Regions from separate parts of the Roseateles sp. NT4 genome, predicted to be linked through region 1. Evidence: riboswitches for the same ligand, from Rfam matches in the RefSeq annotation. Region 1 holds a riboswitch; the other holds the start of a gene.

Region 1 (7,390 bases):
AGCTGGGCGGTTCTGGCCCTGACCTGCCATATCGAGCTGTTCACGCAGACCCACTACCGCGCCAGCATCGGCGAGGCCGGCGAGGACGTCTCCGACCTCTACCGCGACGTTTTCCTCTTCCACTGGAAGGAGGAGTCCCAGCACGCCATCCTCGACGAGCTGGAATGGCTGCGCGAAGACGCCAAGCTGGTGCCGCTGGAACGTGACGCCGCCGTCGAAGACCTGATCGCCCTGGTGCAGGGCGTGGACGGCATCCTGCAGGGCCAGGCCGCGGCGGACGCGGCCTACTTTCTGAAGACCGCCGGCATCATCAACCCCGAGCACATCGAGCAGATCGGTGACACGGTGCTGAAGGCCTATCGCTGGCAGTACATCGTCTCCGGCCTGCTCGAGCCACGCCTGCAGTCCCTGCTGAACATCGTGCTGAGTGCGCCGCAACTGGCCCGCATCCAGCAAGCCGTCTCGCCGCTGCTGTACGCCATGCCGGCCAGCGGGCCGCTGGCCAAGGCCGCTTGAAGGAGAGCAGCATGAGCACACTGGCCTTGCCGACCTCGCCATCCTGGCGCCTGCAACTGCGGCGCCTGCTCGACGCCTGCCGGAGCCATCTGCAGAGCCAGCGCGAGCGCGCCGAGTTCATGCAGCTCGACGCCACCGCGCTGCGTGACCTGGGCCTGCATCGCTCCGAGTACGACTCTTACCGCTGCGAGGCCGAAGGCGACGTCCGTCGCACGCGGCGACGCCTGGGGCACTGGCGATGAGGGCTGCGGATCTTGAATCGCTGCAGGTCGTGCGCGACTTCCTGGCCACCCTGCAGGAGGGCAGCCGCGACGCCATGCGCTTCCTGACCGACGACGTCGAGCAGGTCGAACTGCCCAATCGGCTGAATCCGCACGGCGCCACCAGCGACAAGGCCGAGCTGCAGCGCCGCACCGGCCTGGCCCGGCAGATCATCCGCCGCCAGCGCTACGACATCGTCTCGGAGCTGGCCCAGGGAGATCGTGTCGTCATCGAGGCGCGCTGGTCGGCCGAACTGGCCGTGCCCATGGGCTCGCTGGACGCCGGCGCGACGATGAAGGCCCGGTTCGCCATGTTCTTCGAGCTGCGCGACGGTCTGATCTGTCGCGTGCGCAACTACGACTGCTTCGACCCCTGGTAGCGGGCGACCAGCCCCAGGGCCACCAGCAGCAGGACGGCCGACAGGCCAAAGCTCAGCTGCGTGCCCCTGGCCACGGCCGCCGCGGTCGCCGTCATGAGGCTGGCCGTACCGGTAGCGGCGGCAAAGACCGCGGCCATCAGGGATGCGCCCGTCACCAGGCCCAGGTTGCGCGACAGGTTCAACAACCCCGACACGACGCCACGCCGCGCCGCCTCGACATTCGCCATGACGGCCGTGTTGTTGGCGGCCTGGAACAGCGCATAGCCCGGCGTGATGAGCAGCAGCGGGCCGACATAGGCCGCCGCTCCCCCGCCCGCCGGCAGCAGGCTCAGCAGCAGGCCGCCGGCAAGCATGCCGGCCAGGCCGAACAGTGACGCGCGCCGGGCGCCGAAACGATCGACCAGGCGGCCCGCCGGGACGCCGCTGAAGGCCGACACCACCGGCCCGACCGACATCAACAGCCCCACGGACGCGGTGCTCAGCCCCAGGGCCCGCGACAGATGGAAGGGCCCGACGACGAGGGTCGTCATCATGACCGCCGCCACCACGACATTGGCCGCCAGGGCTGCCGCCAGTGGTGGTTCGCGCAGCGCATCCAGGCGGACCAGGGGCGAGACCGCCCGGGTCTCGACGTGCAGAAAGGCCAGCAAGGCCACCACGGCCGCCACCAGCAGCCAGAGACTGAGGGTCATCGCCAGGGCATAGGCGGCCAGGGCCACCGCCAGCAGCGCCGTGCCCGGCAGGTCGAATCCCGAGGCCTGCGCGCTCCTGCGATCGGCCGGCAGCCAGCGCCAAACCAGCAGCAAGGCGAGCAGGCCCAGGGGCAGATTGAAGGCAAAGATGGCGCGCCAGCCCAGGCCCGCAATCAGCAACCCACCCAGGGACGGCCCCAGGGCCGTGCCGACGGCCGACATCGTGCCCAGCAAGCCCATGGCGCTGCCGGTGCGGGCCTTGGGCACGGCCTCGCCGACAAAGGCCAGGGTCAAGGCCATCATGGCGGCAGCGCCCACACCCTGGACGGCGCGCGCCGCTATCAGCCACGCCAGTCCGGGCGCCATCGCGCACACCGTTGAAGCCGTGGTGAACAGCGCGATGCCGGCCAGCAGCAGGCGCTTGCGGCCGACCAGGTCGCCCAGCCGCCCGGCTCCGACGATCAGGGCCGTCGTCGCCAGCAGATAGGCCAGCACGACCCATTGCACCGCCGCAAAGGGGGCCCCAAACGCCGCGGCCAGCGTCGGCAGCGCGACATTGGCGCTGCTGACAGCCAGGGAAGGCAGCAAGGTGCACAGGGCCAGGGCGGCGAGCACGCCGGTGACGGGTGCGGTGGCGGGTGGCGTGAGGGTTGCGGTCGTCATGCAGCAACCTTAGGCATTGGCCGGACATGGCGGAAGACGCATCATCTGCACTTCATCCCTGCATAAGGCGCCATGTCAGAACCCGACTTGAACCTGCTGCTGACCCTGGACGCCCTGCTGACCGAGGGCAGCGTGGCTGGCGCCGCGCGGCGGCTGAGGCTGAGCCCGTCAGCCATGAGCCGGTCGCTGGCCCGGCTGCGTGAGACCACAGGCGACCCGCTGCTGGTGCGAGCGGGGCGCGGACTGGTGCCCTCCCCTCGCGCGCTGGAACTGCGCGAGCGCATCGGGCCGCTTGTCCAGCAAGCTCAGGCCGCGCTGCGGCCGGCGGCGGCCTTGAAGCTGGACAGGCTCGAACGCGAGTTCACCCTGCGTACGCGCGAAGGCTTTGTCGAGAACTTCGGCGCGGCGCTGCTGGAACGCATCAGCTCGGAAGCACCCGGCGTTCGGCTGCGATTCGTGCCCAAGCCGGACAAGGACAGCACGCCGCTGCGTGACGGCAGTGTGGATCTGGAGACGGGCGTCATCGGCTCGACCACCGGACCGGAACTGCGCGCCCTGCCCTTGTTTCGCGATCGCTTCGTGGCGGTCGTGCGCGAGGGGCATGCGCTGTCGCGCGGCAGGTTGACGGCGCAACGCTATGCCGCGGGCCGCCATGTCGTCGTCTCTCGGCGAGGGACTTCGTCGGGACCGGTGGACCAGGCCCTGGCAGCGCTGGGGCTGGCGCGCGACATCGTCGTCACGGTGGCAGGCTTTTCCGAGGCGCTGGCACTGGCGCGCGGCAGCGACCTGGTGGCCACCGTGCCCGAGCGCCACACGGGCCATCTTCGTGACGGTTTGCTGAGCTTGAAACTGCCGCTGGCGCTGGACGCCTTTCCGGTCTCGCTGCTGTGGCATCCACGCATGGACGGCGATGCGGCGCACCGGTGGCTGCGCGGTTGCGTGCGGGACGTGTTCGCTCTTTCAGCATGAAGCCGGCGCTGCGTGCATCTTCACGTCGATGCGCGATGCAGATCCTGTTGAAGCGTTGGCATAGTCGCGATCAAAACGAATTCGAGTAGCCCAATGAGCAACAACACACCCTGGAACGACGACTCGCGGGAAGAACTCCGAACCCGCCTCAAAAACCTGGTTTTGGGTGAAGTCCGCCTGGCCCAATCGGACCCAGACGACATCTTGCAGACCTGCCGCGAGGTCTATATCGAAGACGAATGCCCCGCGGAAGAGCAGGACGCATTCACGCGGTTTGCGGCGGAAGAGATGGACAAGGCAATGGCGAGCCATGCCCTGGAAAAGAAGAGTTGGCCCGCCGAAACGGACTGCGACCGACTGGACCGCGTGGAAGCCGATCTGCGGGATCGAGGCATTCTGTTGTGGCAGGTGTCACCCTGCTGTGACACCTGCACCCGCAGCGAGTTGCCGGAACGCATCGACGAGATCGATCAGCAGCACGCCGGCTTTCGCCAGCGTGTTCGCGGCTACGCCTTCTTCATCGACCAGAACATGGCCGATGCCTTGGCCGAGGGAAGTCATCTGTCGGTCTATCTGGGCTATGGATGCTTCATGCCCGACGACGCCGAGGCGGCGCACGACGTGTATGAAACCCATGCCCTCGGCATCGCCCGGGAGGTCTGCGATCGCCTCGTGGAGCATGGGTTTGAGCCGGGTTGGGATGGCAGCTTGTCGAAGAAGATTGGCTTGCACCTCAACTGGCAGCGTCGCCAGGCTTGACGTTCAAGCGCCAACAAACGCGAAATCCACCTCCGGCTTCAGCCCGGCCACGATGCGCGCCACCGACTTGCCCGAACCGCAGGCATGCGTCCAACCCAGCGTGCCGTGGCCCGTGTTCAGGAAGAGGTTGTGCAATCGCGTGCGGCCGATGAGGGGAACGTTGGAGGGCGTGGCGGGCCGCAGGCCGGTCCAGAAGCTGGCGCTCTCGATGTCCCCCGCACCGGGAAAGAGCTGCTCGACGCGGCGCAGGATGGCGTCGCAGCGGGTGCGGTTCAGGTCCCGGTCATAGCCGTTGAGTTCGGCGGTGCCGGCAATGCGCAGCCGGTCACCCAGGCGCGAGAACACGAGCTTGTATTCGTCATCGGTCAGCGAGACCTGGTGGGCGAAGGCCTCGTCCTTGATGGGCAGGGTCACCGAGTAGCCCTTGGCGGGGTAGATGGGCAGACGCATGCGCAGTGGCGCGACGAGAGCGGTGCTGAAGCTGCCCAGGGCCAGCACATAGGCGTCGGCGCGCAGGAGTTGGAACTGGCCATCGGCGTTCGTCACCTCCACATGGTCCATCTTGCCGCCCACCTCGCGCAAAGCGGTGACGGCGTGGCTGAACAGGAAGCGCACGCCGTCTTGTGCGCATCGCGCGGCCAGCTCACGCGTGAAGGCATTGGCGTCGCCCGACTCATCCTCCGCCGTGTAGGTGGCGCCGGCGAGTTGTGGCCGGATGTGGCGCAGGGCCGGCTCGATGCGCACGGCCTCGTCGGCATTGATGATGCGGCGGTCGCAGCCCAGCTCGCGCATCTGCGCGGTCGGTCCGGCGGCGCCTTCGAATTCACGCAGGCTGGTATAGAAGTGCAGGATGCCCTCGCTGCGCTGCTGGTAGTTCAAACCGCAGGCCTCTCTCAGGGCCTGCAGCACCTGGCGGCTGTAGGTGCCCAGTTTGACGATCTGCTCGATGTTGCGGCGGGTCCGCCAGGGCGAGCATTCGCGCAGAAATTGCAGCGCCCAACGCCACTGCTGGGCATCGGCGCGCAGCCGGAACAGCAAAGGCGCGTCTTCTCTCGCCAGCCAGCTCAGCACCTTCAGCGGCGCGCTGGGATTGGCCCAGGGCTCGGCATGGCTGACCGAGATCTGGCCGCCGTTGGCGAAGCTGGTTTCGGCACCGGGTGCGGCCTGGCGGTCGACGACGGTGACGTCGAAACCCTGCTGGCGCAGGAAATAGGCGGAGGTGACGCCGAGCAGGCCGGCGCCGAGGACGATGACTTTCATTGCAGGAACTCCAGGAGATGCCGCAGCGCAGCGTGGTTGACGCTGCGGTTGCCGCTCCCTCTGTCCCTGTTACCTGAGAGATTGAGCCCGCGGCGTTTTGCCGCGGGCCTTGCTCCTTCGGTGCGCCCCTTGTGAGGGCGTCTCTCCAGACGGCGATTGAGTCGTTGCAGTACGGGGGCCTGAGCGGTTATGGGAGGCTGCGCCTTCGGCGGCCGGCACCTCGCGGCCCGGCACTCTCCTGCAACGATGAAAACGAAAAGCTGAATCAGCGCACGCGAAGCGTGTGCGTCCACTGGTGGTCGTTGGCCGAGACCATCCAGTTGTAGAGATCCTCCGAGTTGCCCTCGCCGGGCCACGGGTTCATGTAGGTGACGTAGCTGTAGCCGTTCCAGACCTCGTAGCCGGTGCCGACCATGATGTGGCCGCCGCCACTGGTCCAGCCGAAGCGGATGACGAAGGGCTTGTTGGCATTGATGTCGCTGACGATGGAGTTCCACGACGAGGCGTAGGTGTAGGCATAGGTCGGTACACCCCAGTTGGACAGGATGTTCTGCACGCTGCCGTTCGTGCCGTAGAGGCTGTTGGGCTGGTTGGCGTAGCTGTTCCAGTTGAAGCTGCCGTTGCCGCAGGCGTAGTTGATGCCGAAGGCCCAGTTGACGATGGCGCATTGCGAAGGCGCGGCCTTGAAGAAGCCGATGACGGCCTTGCTGGAGCCCGACCAGCACCACTGGCTGTGCTCCTGGATGTTGGTGGGCACATTGAGTTGGCGGTACTGGGCATGCGCCAACGGCAGCGCGAGAGCGATGGCGAGGCCGGCAAGGGCCCGCTTCAGATGCAGGGACATGGCAGCTCCTGTTGCTTTGAAGTGGTTGGCGGGCATGGCTCAGTTCTGGCCATTGAGGTTGCGCTTGACGGCATTGCGTAGCGGCTCCAGCAGCTCGTAGGTGTCCAGCAGCTTGGAAGTCGTGGCTGGCGCCTCGGTCGACAACGCTGCACGGGCCGAAGCCAGTGGCGCGTAGCGGGCTTGCAGGTCGGTGGGCGAGACCACCTCGAGCAGATCGGTCTGGGCCTGGTGCACGCGGATGAAGCGCAGGTGGTCGGCGCCGACGTCGGCATGCTCGGCCATCAGCTCCGACAGCTCCTGTGCGAGTCCGGCGCCGCCGAAGGAGACGGCCTGCCAGCGGCCGTCCATGCGCTGCACGGTGACCAGCCCCACGGGCCTGGTGCCCACCTTGACGAAGAAGCGCCAGATGCCGCTGGCCTGCACCATGTGGCGCAACTCGCTGCGGCCGGCCGCGATGTCCTGAGGCGCGATGGTGTGCACCTCGAAGCCGCCGGCGATGCGTGTGTTGGCGAGGTCGCCAGCCCGTGGCAGGTCGAAGGCTGTGGCGCCGGCGCCGCCTTGCTGCTGCTTGCGCTGCACATAGTCGGCCAGGCCCTGCTCGGCCGCGGCCTGGGCGCCGGCACGGTCGCCGAGGTCCGGCGCCTTGAAGCGCGCCACGGCAGCCGCGCCGACGTTCTGCGCCTGCACGGCCGGCGCCGTCATGAGCGCCAGCGCCGACAGCGCCAGGCCAATACCTCTGCGCAGGCGCAGGGTCGAATCACGATCAGTTCGCATATCAAAGGTCTCCGTTTCGTGGGTTCGAGGAAGAGCCGGGCCTCTCGCGGCGCCACGGTTCTTCGTGGCGGCAGAGATCTCGGCGCCGACGCCGCAACGTCGACGGCTTGTGTCGACTTGCACGGCTTCGGTGAGGGGCGTGTGGCGGCACGGCGCGAAAGCGCCTGGACCGTCACGACGGCAACGGGGGGTGCGAGGGTGGGTTCAGTGAGTCAGCGACTCCAGCGGTGAATGAACGACCACGAAACCCCCGAGGCCATGCCTCACGGATGT
Region 2 (7,390 bases), on a different contig from region 1:
CCAGCGGCCGGCCAGGTTGTCGCCGTAGCGCAGGTCCGAGGTGCTGTACTGCTTGTAGCTCAGCAGATAGGTCGAGTCGAAGCTCAGGGCCAGGCGGCCCAGCGGGTCGCTGAACTGGCCGTTCATGCTCCAGTCGATGCCGCTGGTCTGGGTCTTGGCAAGGTTCTCGAACTGCCCGCTGACCAGGCTCAGCCGGCCCGCGAGCGGCTTGTACTTGGCCACTTCGGCCGCCGTGACGAAGGTCGGGTCGTTGTTGAAGTCAGGCGCGCGCACGATGGTGCCCGGCGCCTGCTGGGCCTCGGCGCCGAGCAGGTCGGCCGTGCCCTTGGTGCCGATCTCGTTGGTGCGCGTGACGGCGTAGTAGTCCAGCGTCGTGCTGAAGGACTTGAAGGGCTGGAAGGCCAGCCCCAAGTTGACGATGCGCGAGGTCTCGGGCTTCAGCCCGGGGTTGTTGCGCACCACGCTGGCCACGCCGCGGCGGCATTCGTCGATGTTGTCGGCGCGGGCCTGCAGCAGGGTCTTGTTGGGGTCGCTGTCGGGCAGCGCGTTGGCCTGGGCGATGAGGTCACGGATCAGGGCGCTGGCGGCGTCGCAACGCTTGGGGTCGCTGACGCCGTTGTCGAAGGCGGACTTGCTCGAGGTGGCACTTTCCGTCAGGTTGGGCGCGCGGAAGCCCCCTTCCACCGAGCCGCGCAGCATGAACTCGGGCACCAGCTGAGCCCGCAAGGCGAGCTTGGGCGAGAAGTGCGCGGCAAAGCCGGGGAACTTGTCCAGGCGGCCGGCCAGCTGGGCATTGAGCTGCTGTGTGACGGGCAGGTCGGCCTCCACGAAGACGGCGCTGAAGCTGCGGCCGGCATCCGCACGCACGGTGCCCAGGCCCACGATGTCGCCCGAGGCGGACAGCGCGTCCGGCGCGATCTTCATGCTTTCGTGGCGCAGCTCGAAACCGGCTGCGAAATTGATGGCTCCACCCGGCAGGCGGCCGTATTCGCCCGAGATCTTGCCGTCGACGAAGCTCTGGGTGACCTTGGCGTCATAGCCGATGGAGGGGAAGAGCTTGTCCAGCACCGCGGCGCTGTTGGGCTGGCCGATCTTGTAGCCATTGGGCTTGTTGAAGAAATCGGCGTCCAGCGTGTCCTTGTTGTAGTCGCCGATGACTTCCTTGAAGCCACTGTCGCTGAACAGGCCACGCTGGCGCTGCGTGGTCTTGCCGCCCATCACACCGGCCGCGGTCTCCCAGTCCCAGCCGTTCCAGTCGCCCTTCAGGCCGGCCAGCACGCGGTACTGGTCGGTCTGGACATGGTTGGACTGGCCATCGTCCGAGAAGCGGTAGCGGAACTCGACCTCCTCGCCGGTGTGGTTCAGCGGGTGTTGGGCCGGCAGACCGCGGTAGTAGAAGGTGCGGGCCGCATTGCTGTTGGGGTCACCCCAGACGACGCTGCCCAGGCCGGCGCCGTAGTAGTTGTGCGCGTTCTGGTAGGTGTTTTTGGTGTTGGAGTAAAGCACCTCCGAGAAGCCCTGCAGGTGCTCGGACATCTTCAGCTTGGCCGACACGATGCCGCTGACGCGGTCCGCCGAGGGCTGCACCGAGAAGCGGTCGTAGCGGTCGTACATGCACAAGGTGTTGGACGCGTTGAACAGCTTGCAGCCGGCGATCGGCCCCTGGCCGATGATGTTGCCCGGGTAGCTGTAGCTGGACGGCGTGTCGAAGCCGGGCGAGAACTCCTTGTAGGCCGGGTTGCTGTACTGCAGCACGTCGCGCCAGAAGAAGTCGCCACGGTGGTAGTAGTCGAGGTTGGCCAGGATGTTGAAGCCATCGGTCGCGAGGTTGCCGATGCCGCCCGTGATGGCGGCGGCCTGGTCTTTGAACTGGTGCGACTTCAGCGACTTCTGTGTGTTGGCACTGACCGTGAGGCCCTGGAAGCTGCTGCGCGTGACGATGTTGATGACGCCGGCGACAGCGTCGGAACCGTAGAGCGCCGAGCCGCCGCTCTTGAGCACCTCGACGCGCTCGATGGCGTCCACCGGCAGCGAGTCGAGGTTGGAGAACACCTCGTTGTAGTCGGCCAGCGGATAGGCCGCGATGCGGCGCGAGTTCAGCAGCACCAGCGTGGACTGCTTGCCCAGGTTGCGTAGGCTGGCGCCCGAGCCGCCATTGCCGAAGGAGTTGCCGCCGTTGAGATCGGACAGCGAGTTGCTGTTGAATCCCGGCAGCGTTTCCAGCAGGTCGCGCGTGGTGGCCACGCCGGAACGCTGGATTTCATCGCGCGTGATCAGCGTGATCGGCGTCGCCGTCTCGTCATCGATGTTGATGCGCTTGATGCGGCTGCCGATGACTTCCACCCGCTCGATCTGTTCGGGCCGGGGTGCCTGGGCGGCGGCGGTGAGGGGAATCAGGCCGGCCAGGGCGAGAGCACCGACCAGCGGCTTGAGTGTGTTGCGTTGCATGCGAATTCCTGGAAAGAAAGGGACGAACGCCGCCAAGACGCAGCCGCTGGGGCAGCGCCGGATGGCTTGAGATGAAAGGGGGGTGGTGACGGAGCGCTCGGCGGCGCTCAGGCCGTCACGGCAACCATCAACGGTGGGGACAAGTGCTGGCGGCAGCACGGCATGGCAGTTTTTCCAGCACGGGTTGAACGACCACGAAACGGCCAGGGGCGATGGCCCCTTCGCTGTTTCGCGCCGCTCCCGCTGTCCTCGGTACCTGAGAGATTCACGCGCCGGGGATGAGGCCCGGCGGCGTTTGCTCCTTCGGTGGAGACGTTCGCGGCCTGCTCAGGCCGCGCCGTCCCGCTCTCCAGCGTCGGCTCCTGTGACAAACCAGTTCTGGGCCTGAGCGTGTATGGGAGGTTGCGCCTTCGGCGGCGACCAGGGGCTCATTGTGTGAACCGGGCTGATCGCACTCTCCTGGGATGTCGCCGCGGACGATAGGGACCGCCTCCGTGGGTCAGCACCCTGGTTTACGAGATTGGGGCCTCACCTAGCTTGCAACACCGCCTTCACCTGCGCCAGGGCGCCGGGGTCGTCCAGCGTTGTCAGATCTCCCGGGTCGCGCCCTTCGGCCACGGCCTGCAGGGCCCGGCGCAGCAACTTGCCCGAGCGCGTCTTGGGCAGCAGGGTCACGAAATGCACCCGCGCCGGCCTGGCCACGGCGCCCAGTTGCGAATCCACATGCTTCATGACCTCGCCTTCCAGCGCAAGCGAGGCCTGACCGGGGTCGCGCAGCACGGCAAAGGCGATGGCGACCTGGCCCTTGAGCTGATCCGCCACGCCTACGACGGCGACCTCAGCGACCGCCTTGTGGCCCGAGATGCACTCCTCGATCTCGCGCGTGCCCAGGCGGTGGCCGGCCACGTTGATGACGTCGTCGGTGCGGCCGAGGATGAAGGTGTAGCCATCGGCGTCACGCGTCGCCCAATCGAAGGTCGAGTAGACCTGCCGCCCGGGGACGCTGCCCCAGTAGGTGTTGACGAAGCGCGCATCGTCGCCCCAGACGGTCTGCAGCGCGCCCGGCGGCAGCGGGTGCTCGATGACGAGCACGCCCTTCTGGTCTGCCCCTTCCAGCGTCGCACCGTTGTTCTCGTCGAGCAGCTTCACGTCGTAGCCAAACATGGGCACGCCGGGCGAGCCGAAGCGCGTGGGCACAGCTTCGACGCCCGGGATGTGATGGGCCACGGTCAGCAGCGGCCAGCCGGTCTCGGTCTGCCAGTAGTTGTCGATGATGGGCACACCCAGGCCCTCGGCGATCCAGCGCGCCGTCGGCTCGTCCAGCGGCTCGCCCGCCAGAAAGAGAGCGCGCAGCGACGAGAGGTCGTGGCGCTTCAGCAGGGCCGCGTCATGCTTCTTCAACACCCGCACCGCCGTCGGCGCGCTGAACATCACCGTGACCTGGTATTTCTCGACCAGGCTCCACAGCACCGCGGCGTCAGGGTTGACCGGTGTGCCTTCGTACATCAGCGTCGCCATGCCGTGGATCAGCGGCCCGTAGACGATATAGCTGTGGCCGACGACCCAGCCGATGTCGCTGGTGGAGAAATAGGTCTCGCCGGCCTTGCCGCCAAAGATCCAATCCATGCTGGCCGCCAGCGCCACCGCATAGCCGCCGACATCGCGCTGCACGCCCTTCGGTCTCCCCGTCGTGCCGCTGGTGTACAGCGTATAGCTCGGCGTGTTGGACTCCAGCCAGGCGCAGGGCACGCGAGCGCCCTCGTGACGGCGCCGGAGTTCGGCGTAGTCCAGGTCGCGACCGGCCACACGCTCGAAAGGCACGAGGCCACGGTCCACCATCAGCACGCTGGCGGGTTTGTGCGTGGACAGCGCGATGGCCTCGTCCAGCAGCGGCTTGTAAGCGATGCGCTTGCCGGCGCGGCTGCCGGCGTCGGCGCAGACGATGAGCTTCGGGCTGGCGTCCTCGATGCGGCTGGCCAGGCTCACCGACGCAAAGCCGCCGAACACCACCGAATGGATGGCACCGATGCGCGCGCACGCCAGCATGGCAAAGGCGGCCTCGGGAATCATCGGCATATAGATCAGCACGCGGTCGCCGGGGCCCACGCCCTGGGCGATGAAGATGGCGGCCATGGCCTCGACCTCGGCCTGCAGCGCGGCAAAGCTGTAGACCTTCTCCTGGCCCACTTCCGTCGACACCCAGATCAGCGCGCGGTCGCCGGGGCGTGTGGCCGCATGGCGGTCCACCGCGTTGTGGCAGAGATTGGTCGTGCCGCCGACAAACCAGCGCGCGAACGGCGGGTTGCTGACGTCGCAGATCTGCTGAGGCGGCGTCTGCCAGTCGATGCGCTCGGCCTGCTCCGCCCAGAAGGCATCGCGCTCGGTCAGCGAGCGCTTGTGGAATTCGGCATAGGACTGGGTCATGGGGTGAGTTTGAAGCCCGGGCACTGACGTCAATCTGACCTTTCGCAACATCCTGTCGTGATCTATTTCAGGGTTTTTACTGGGTTCGCCGTCGGCCAAGCCGGGGTTTGCCCTGAAAATCGCTCGCTTTACGTCCGCTTCGATTGACGGTGCCGGGGTGCCCCCCTAACCTCCGCGCCGCTGTCCCTCTCCGCTATCGCGACCGCCTGCGGTCCGCCCCGGTTCTTCTCTCTCGCGAATGTCCCTGGTTGTCTCCACCGCACTGCTGAATCGGATTGCTGCCGCTGGCCTGCTGGTCATCGGTTGCGCTGCCGCGCAGGCGCAGGGCGTGGCCCGGGCCGCGACGGTGACGCCGCCGCCGGGCACGATGACGGGCGCCTACGGTCAGAGCCTGCAGCAGCAACAACAAGCCGCCGCCGACAAGGTCGCGACGGCCCAGCCGGCCGCTGCCACCAAGCCGGCTCCGGCCCAGGACGCGGTCAGCCGCTTCCTCAGCGAGCGCGGCCTGCTGAACAGCGCGGAACAAGCCGGCGGGTCATCTCGCTTGCTGGCCAGCGTGCGCGACACGGCCTCCGAGCTCGTGCTGTCGGCCATGAACTTCCTGGGCGTGCGCTACACGCGCGGCGGCAACTCGGTCGAGAACGGCTTTGACTGCAGCGGCTTCACCCGCCACATCTTCGAGATGAGCGTGGGCCTGGTGCTGCCGCGCCGCGCCGACGAGCAGGCCAAGGACAGCAGTCTGCTGACCATCGGCCAGAGCGAACTCAAGCCCGGCGACCTGGTGTTCTTCAACACCATGAAGCGCACCTTCAGCCATGTCGGCATCTATGTCGGCGAAGGCAAGTTCATCCATGCCCCCCGCACCGGCAGCGCCGTGCGCGTGGAGGACATGCGCGACTCCTACTGGGCCAAGCGCTTCACCGGCGCACGCCGCGCCGACCTGAAGGCCACGACCGAAGCGACGGCCGCGCGCTGACTCACGCGCTGCCGCCGTTCTCGCGCCAGGACTGCGCGAGCAGCTCCTTCACCCAACCCGGCCTGGCTTTGGCCAGCAGCAGCTTCACGCCGCAGCGCTTGGCACCCCAGAACAGCGGCTCGACCACACCGGCTTCGCGCGCGATCCAGGCATCCCGCGCCGCCTCGTCCTTGATGAAGACGCGCAGCTCGGCGCCGTCGGGCGTCAGGGTCGCGAAGATCCTGCCCTTGGCGCCCGGCAGGCGGAAAGACGTCAGCTCGTGATGCGGCTTCTCGACCGCGCCGGCCAAGGCCAGCGCGAGTTCGCGGGCCTGTGCTGGCGTCATCTCAGTTGCTTCGCGGCGTGGTGAACCCTTGCGGCGGGCCGAGCGCTGGGCCGCTCCCGAGCCGGCCCGCGCTGGCGATGTGCTTGCGGCTCGACGCCGCAAGCATCGCCGTCCCCTCGGGGGACCGGCCAAGGTAATCCTTGGACGAGGGGCTCACGTCCGTTCGCGCTTGGCGACCAAGGTCAGGATCTCGTAGCTCGCACAGAGCTCGCCCCGCTGATTGGTCACGGCCACGTCCCAGCCGATGACGCCCTGGGCGGGCTGGTCATCACGCGGCGGGCGGTCGATCTTGCGCTTGGCGGTCAGGCGGGCCTGGATGGTGTCGCCGATGGCGACCGGCGTCACAAAGCGCAGATTCTCCAGGCCGTAGTTGGCCAGTACCGGGCCGGGCGCCGGGCTGACGAACAACCCAGCCGCCGCCGACAGCACGAAATAGCCGTGGGCGATGCGCTGACCGAAGGGCGATTCCTTGGCCGCCACTTCGTCGAAGTGCATATAGAAGTAATCGCCCGACAGGCCGCCGAATGCGACGATGTCGGCCTCGCCCACCGTGCGGCGGTGCGTCAGCAGGCTCATGCCCACCTCGACGTCCTCGAAGTAGCGGCGGAAGGGATGGATGTCGCTCTCGGTGACGGTGCCGCCGCGCTGGTACTCGCCGGTGACGGCCGAGATCATGGTCGGCGAACCCTGCACGGCGCAGCGCTGCAGATAGTGCTTGACCGCGCGCAGGCCACCCAGCTCCTCGCCACCGCCGGCGCGGCCGGGGCCGCCGTGCTTGAGCTTGGGCAGGGGCGAGCCGTGGCCGGTGTTCTCCAGCGCGGCCTCACGGTCCAGCACCAGCATGCGGCCATGCCAGGCCGCGAAGGTCGGCACGGCTTGCGCGGCCAGGGCCGGCGTCTTGGTGCAGACGGTGCCGACCAGGCTGCCGCGGCCCAGCGTCGCCAGATGCAGGGCTTCCTCGTAGTCGCCGTAGGGCAGTAGCGTCGTCACCGGGCCGAAGGCTTCCAGATGATGGGCATCGCTGACAGCAGAGTCACGTGCCAGCAGCAGCGTCGGCGCGAAGAAGGCGCCGTCGGCCACGCCTTCGCCCTTGGGCGCAAAGCCGTCCTTGGCCGAGAGCAGCAACTCGCAGTTCTGGGCCAGCTGGGCCACGCGCTCGGCCACATCGGCCTGCTGGGCCTTGCTGGCGAGGGCGCCCATGCGCACGCCTTCGACGG

Evidence for each region. Region 1 has a riboswitch for glycine ahead of ACS5PN_RS03190 (D-amino acid dehydrogenase). Riboswitches for the same ligand answer to the same signal wherever they lie in the genome.
Region 2: another riboswitch for glycine. It lies ahead of ACS5PN_RS26340 (TonB-dependent receptor plug domain-containing protein); the one in region 1 lies ahead of ACS5PN_RS03190 (D-amino acid dehydrogenase).

The regions. Positions count from the first base shown of each region.
Region 1 is NZ_JBPZGZ010000001.1:690,735-698,124, reverse strand. Features, by position in the region: gene ACS5PN_RS03220 (hypothetical protein) at 1-516, shown strand, start outside; gene ACS5PN_RS03215 (DUF1127 domain-containing protein) at 528-758, shown strand; gene ACS5PN_RS03210 (nuclear transport factor 2 family protein) at 755-1,156, shown strand; gene ACS5PN_RS03205 (MFS transporter) at 1,132-2,511, opposite strand; gene ACS5PN_RS03200 (LysR family transcriptional regulator) at 2,584-3,480, shown strand; gene ACS5PN_RS03195 (DUF6891 domain-containing protein) at 3,574-4,239, shown strand; gene ACS5PN_RS03190 (D-amino acid dehydrogenase) at 4,243-5,499, opposite strand; glycine riboswitch at 5,550-5,658, opposite strand; gene ACS5PN_RS03185 (C39 family peptidase) at 5,765-6,343, opposite strand; gene ACS5PN_RS03180 (hypothetical protein) at 6,383-7,117, opposite strand.
Region 2 is NZ_JBPZGZ010000005.1:70,381-77,770, reverse strand. Features, by position in the region: gene ACS5PN_RS26340 (TonB-dependent receptor plug domain-containing protein) at 1-2,448, opposite strand, end outside; glycine riboswitch at 2,690-2,803, opposite strand; glycine riboswitch at 2,812-2,920, opposite strand; gene ACS5PN_RS26335 (propionate--CoA ligase) at 2,977-4,872, opposite strand; gene ACS5PN_RS26330 (C40 family peptidase) at 5,111-5,848, shown strand; gene ACS5PN_RS26325 (MmcQ/YjbR family DNA-binding protein) at 5,850-6,173, opposite strand; gene paaZ (phenylacetic acid degradation bifunctional protein PaaZ) at 6,327-7,390, opposite strand, start outside.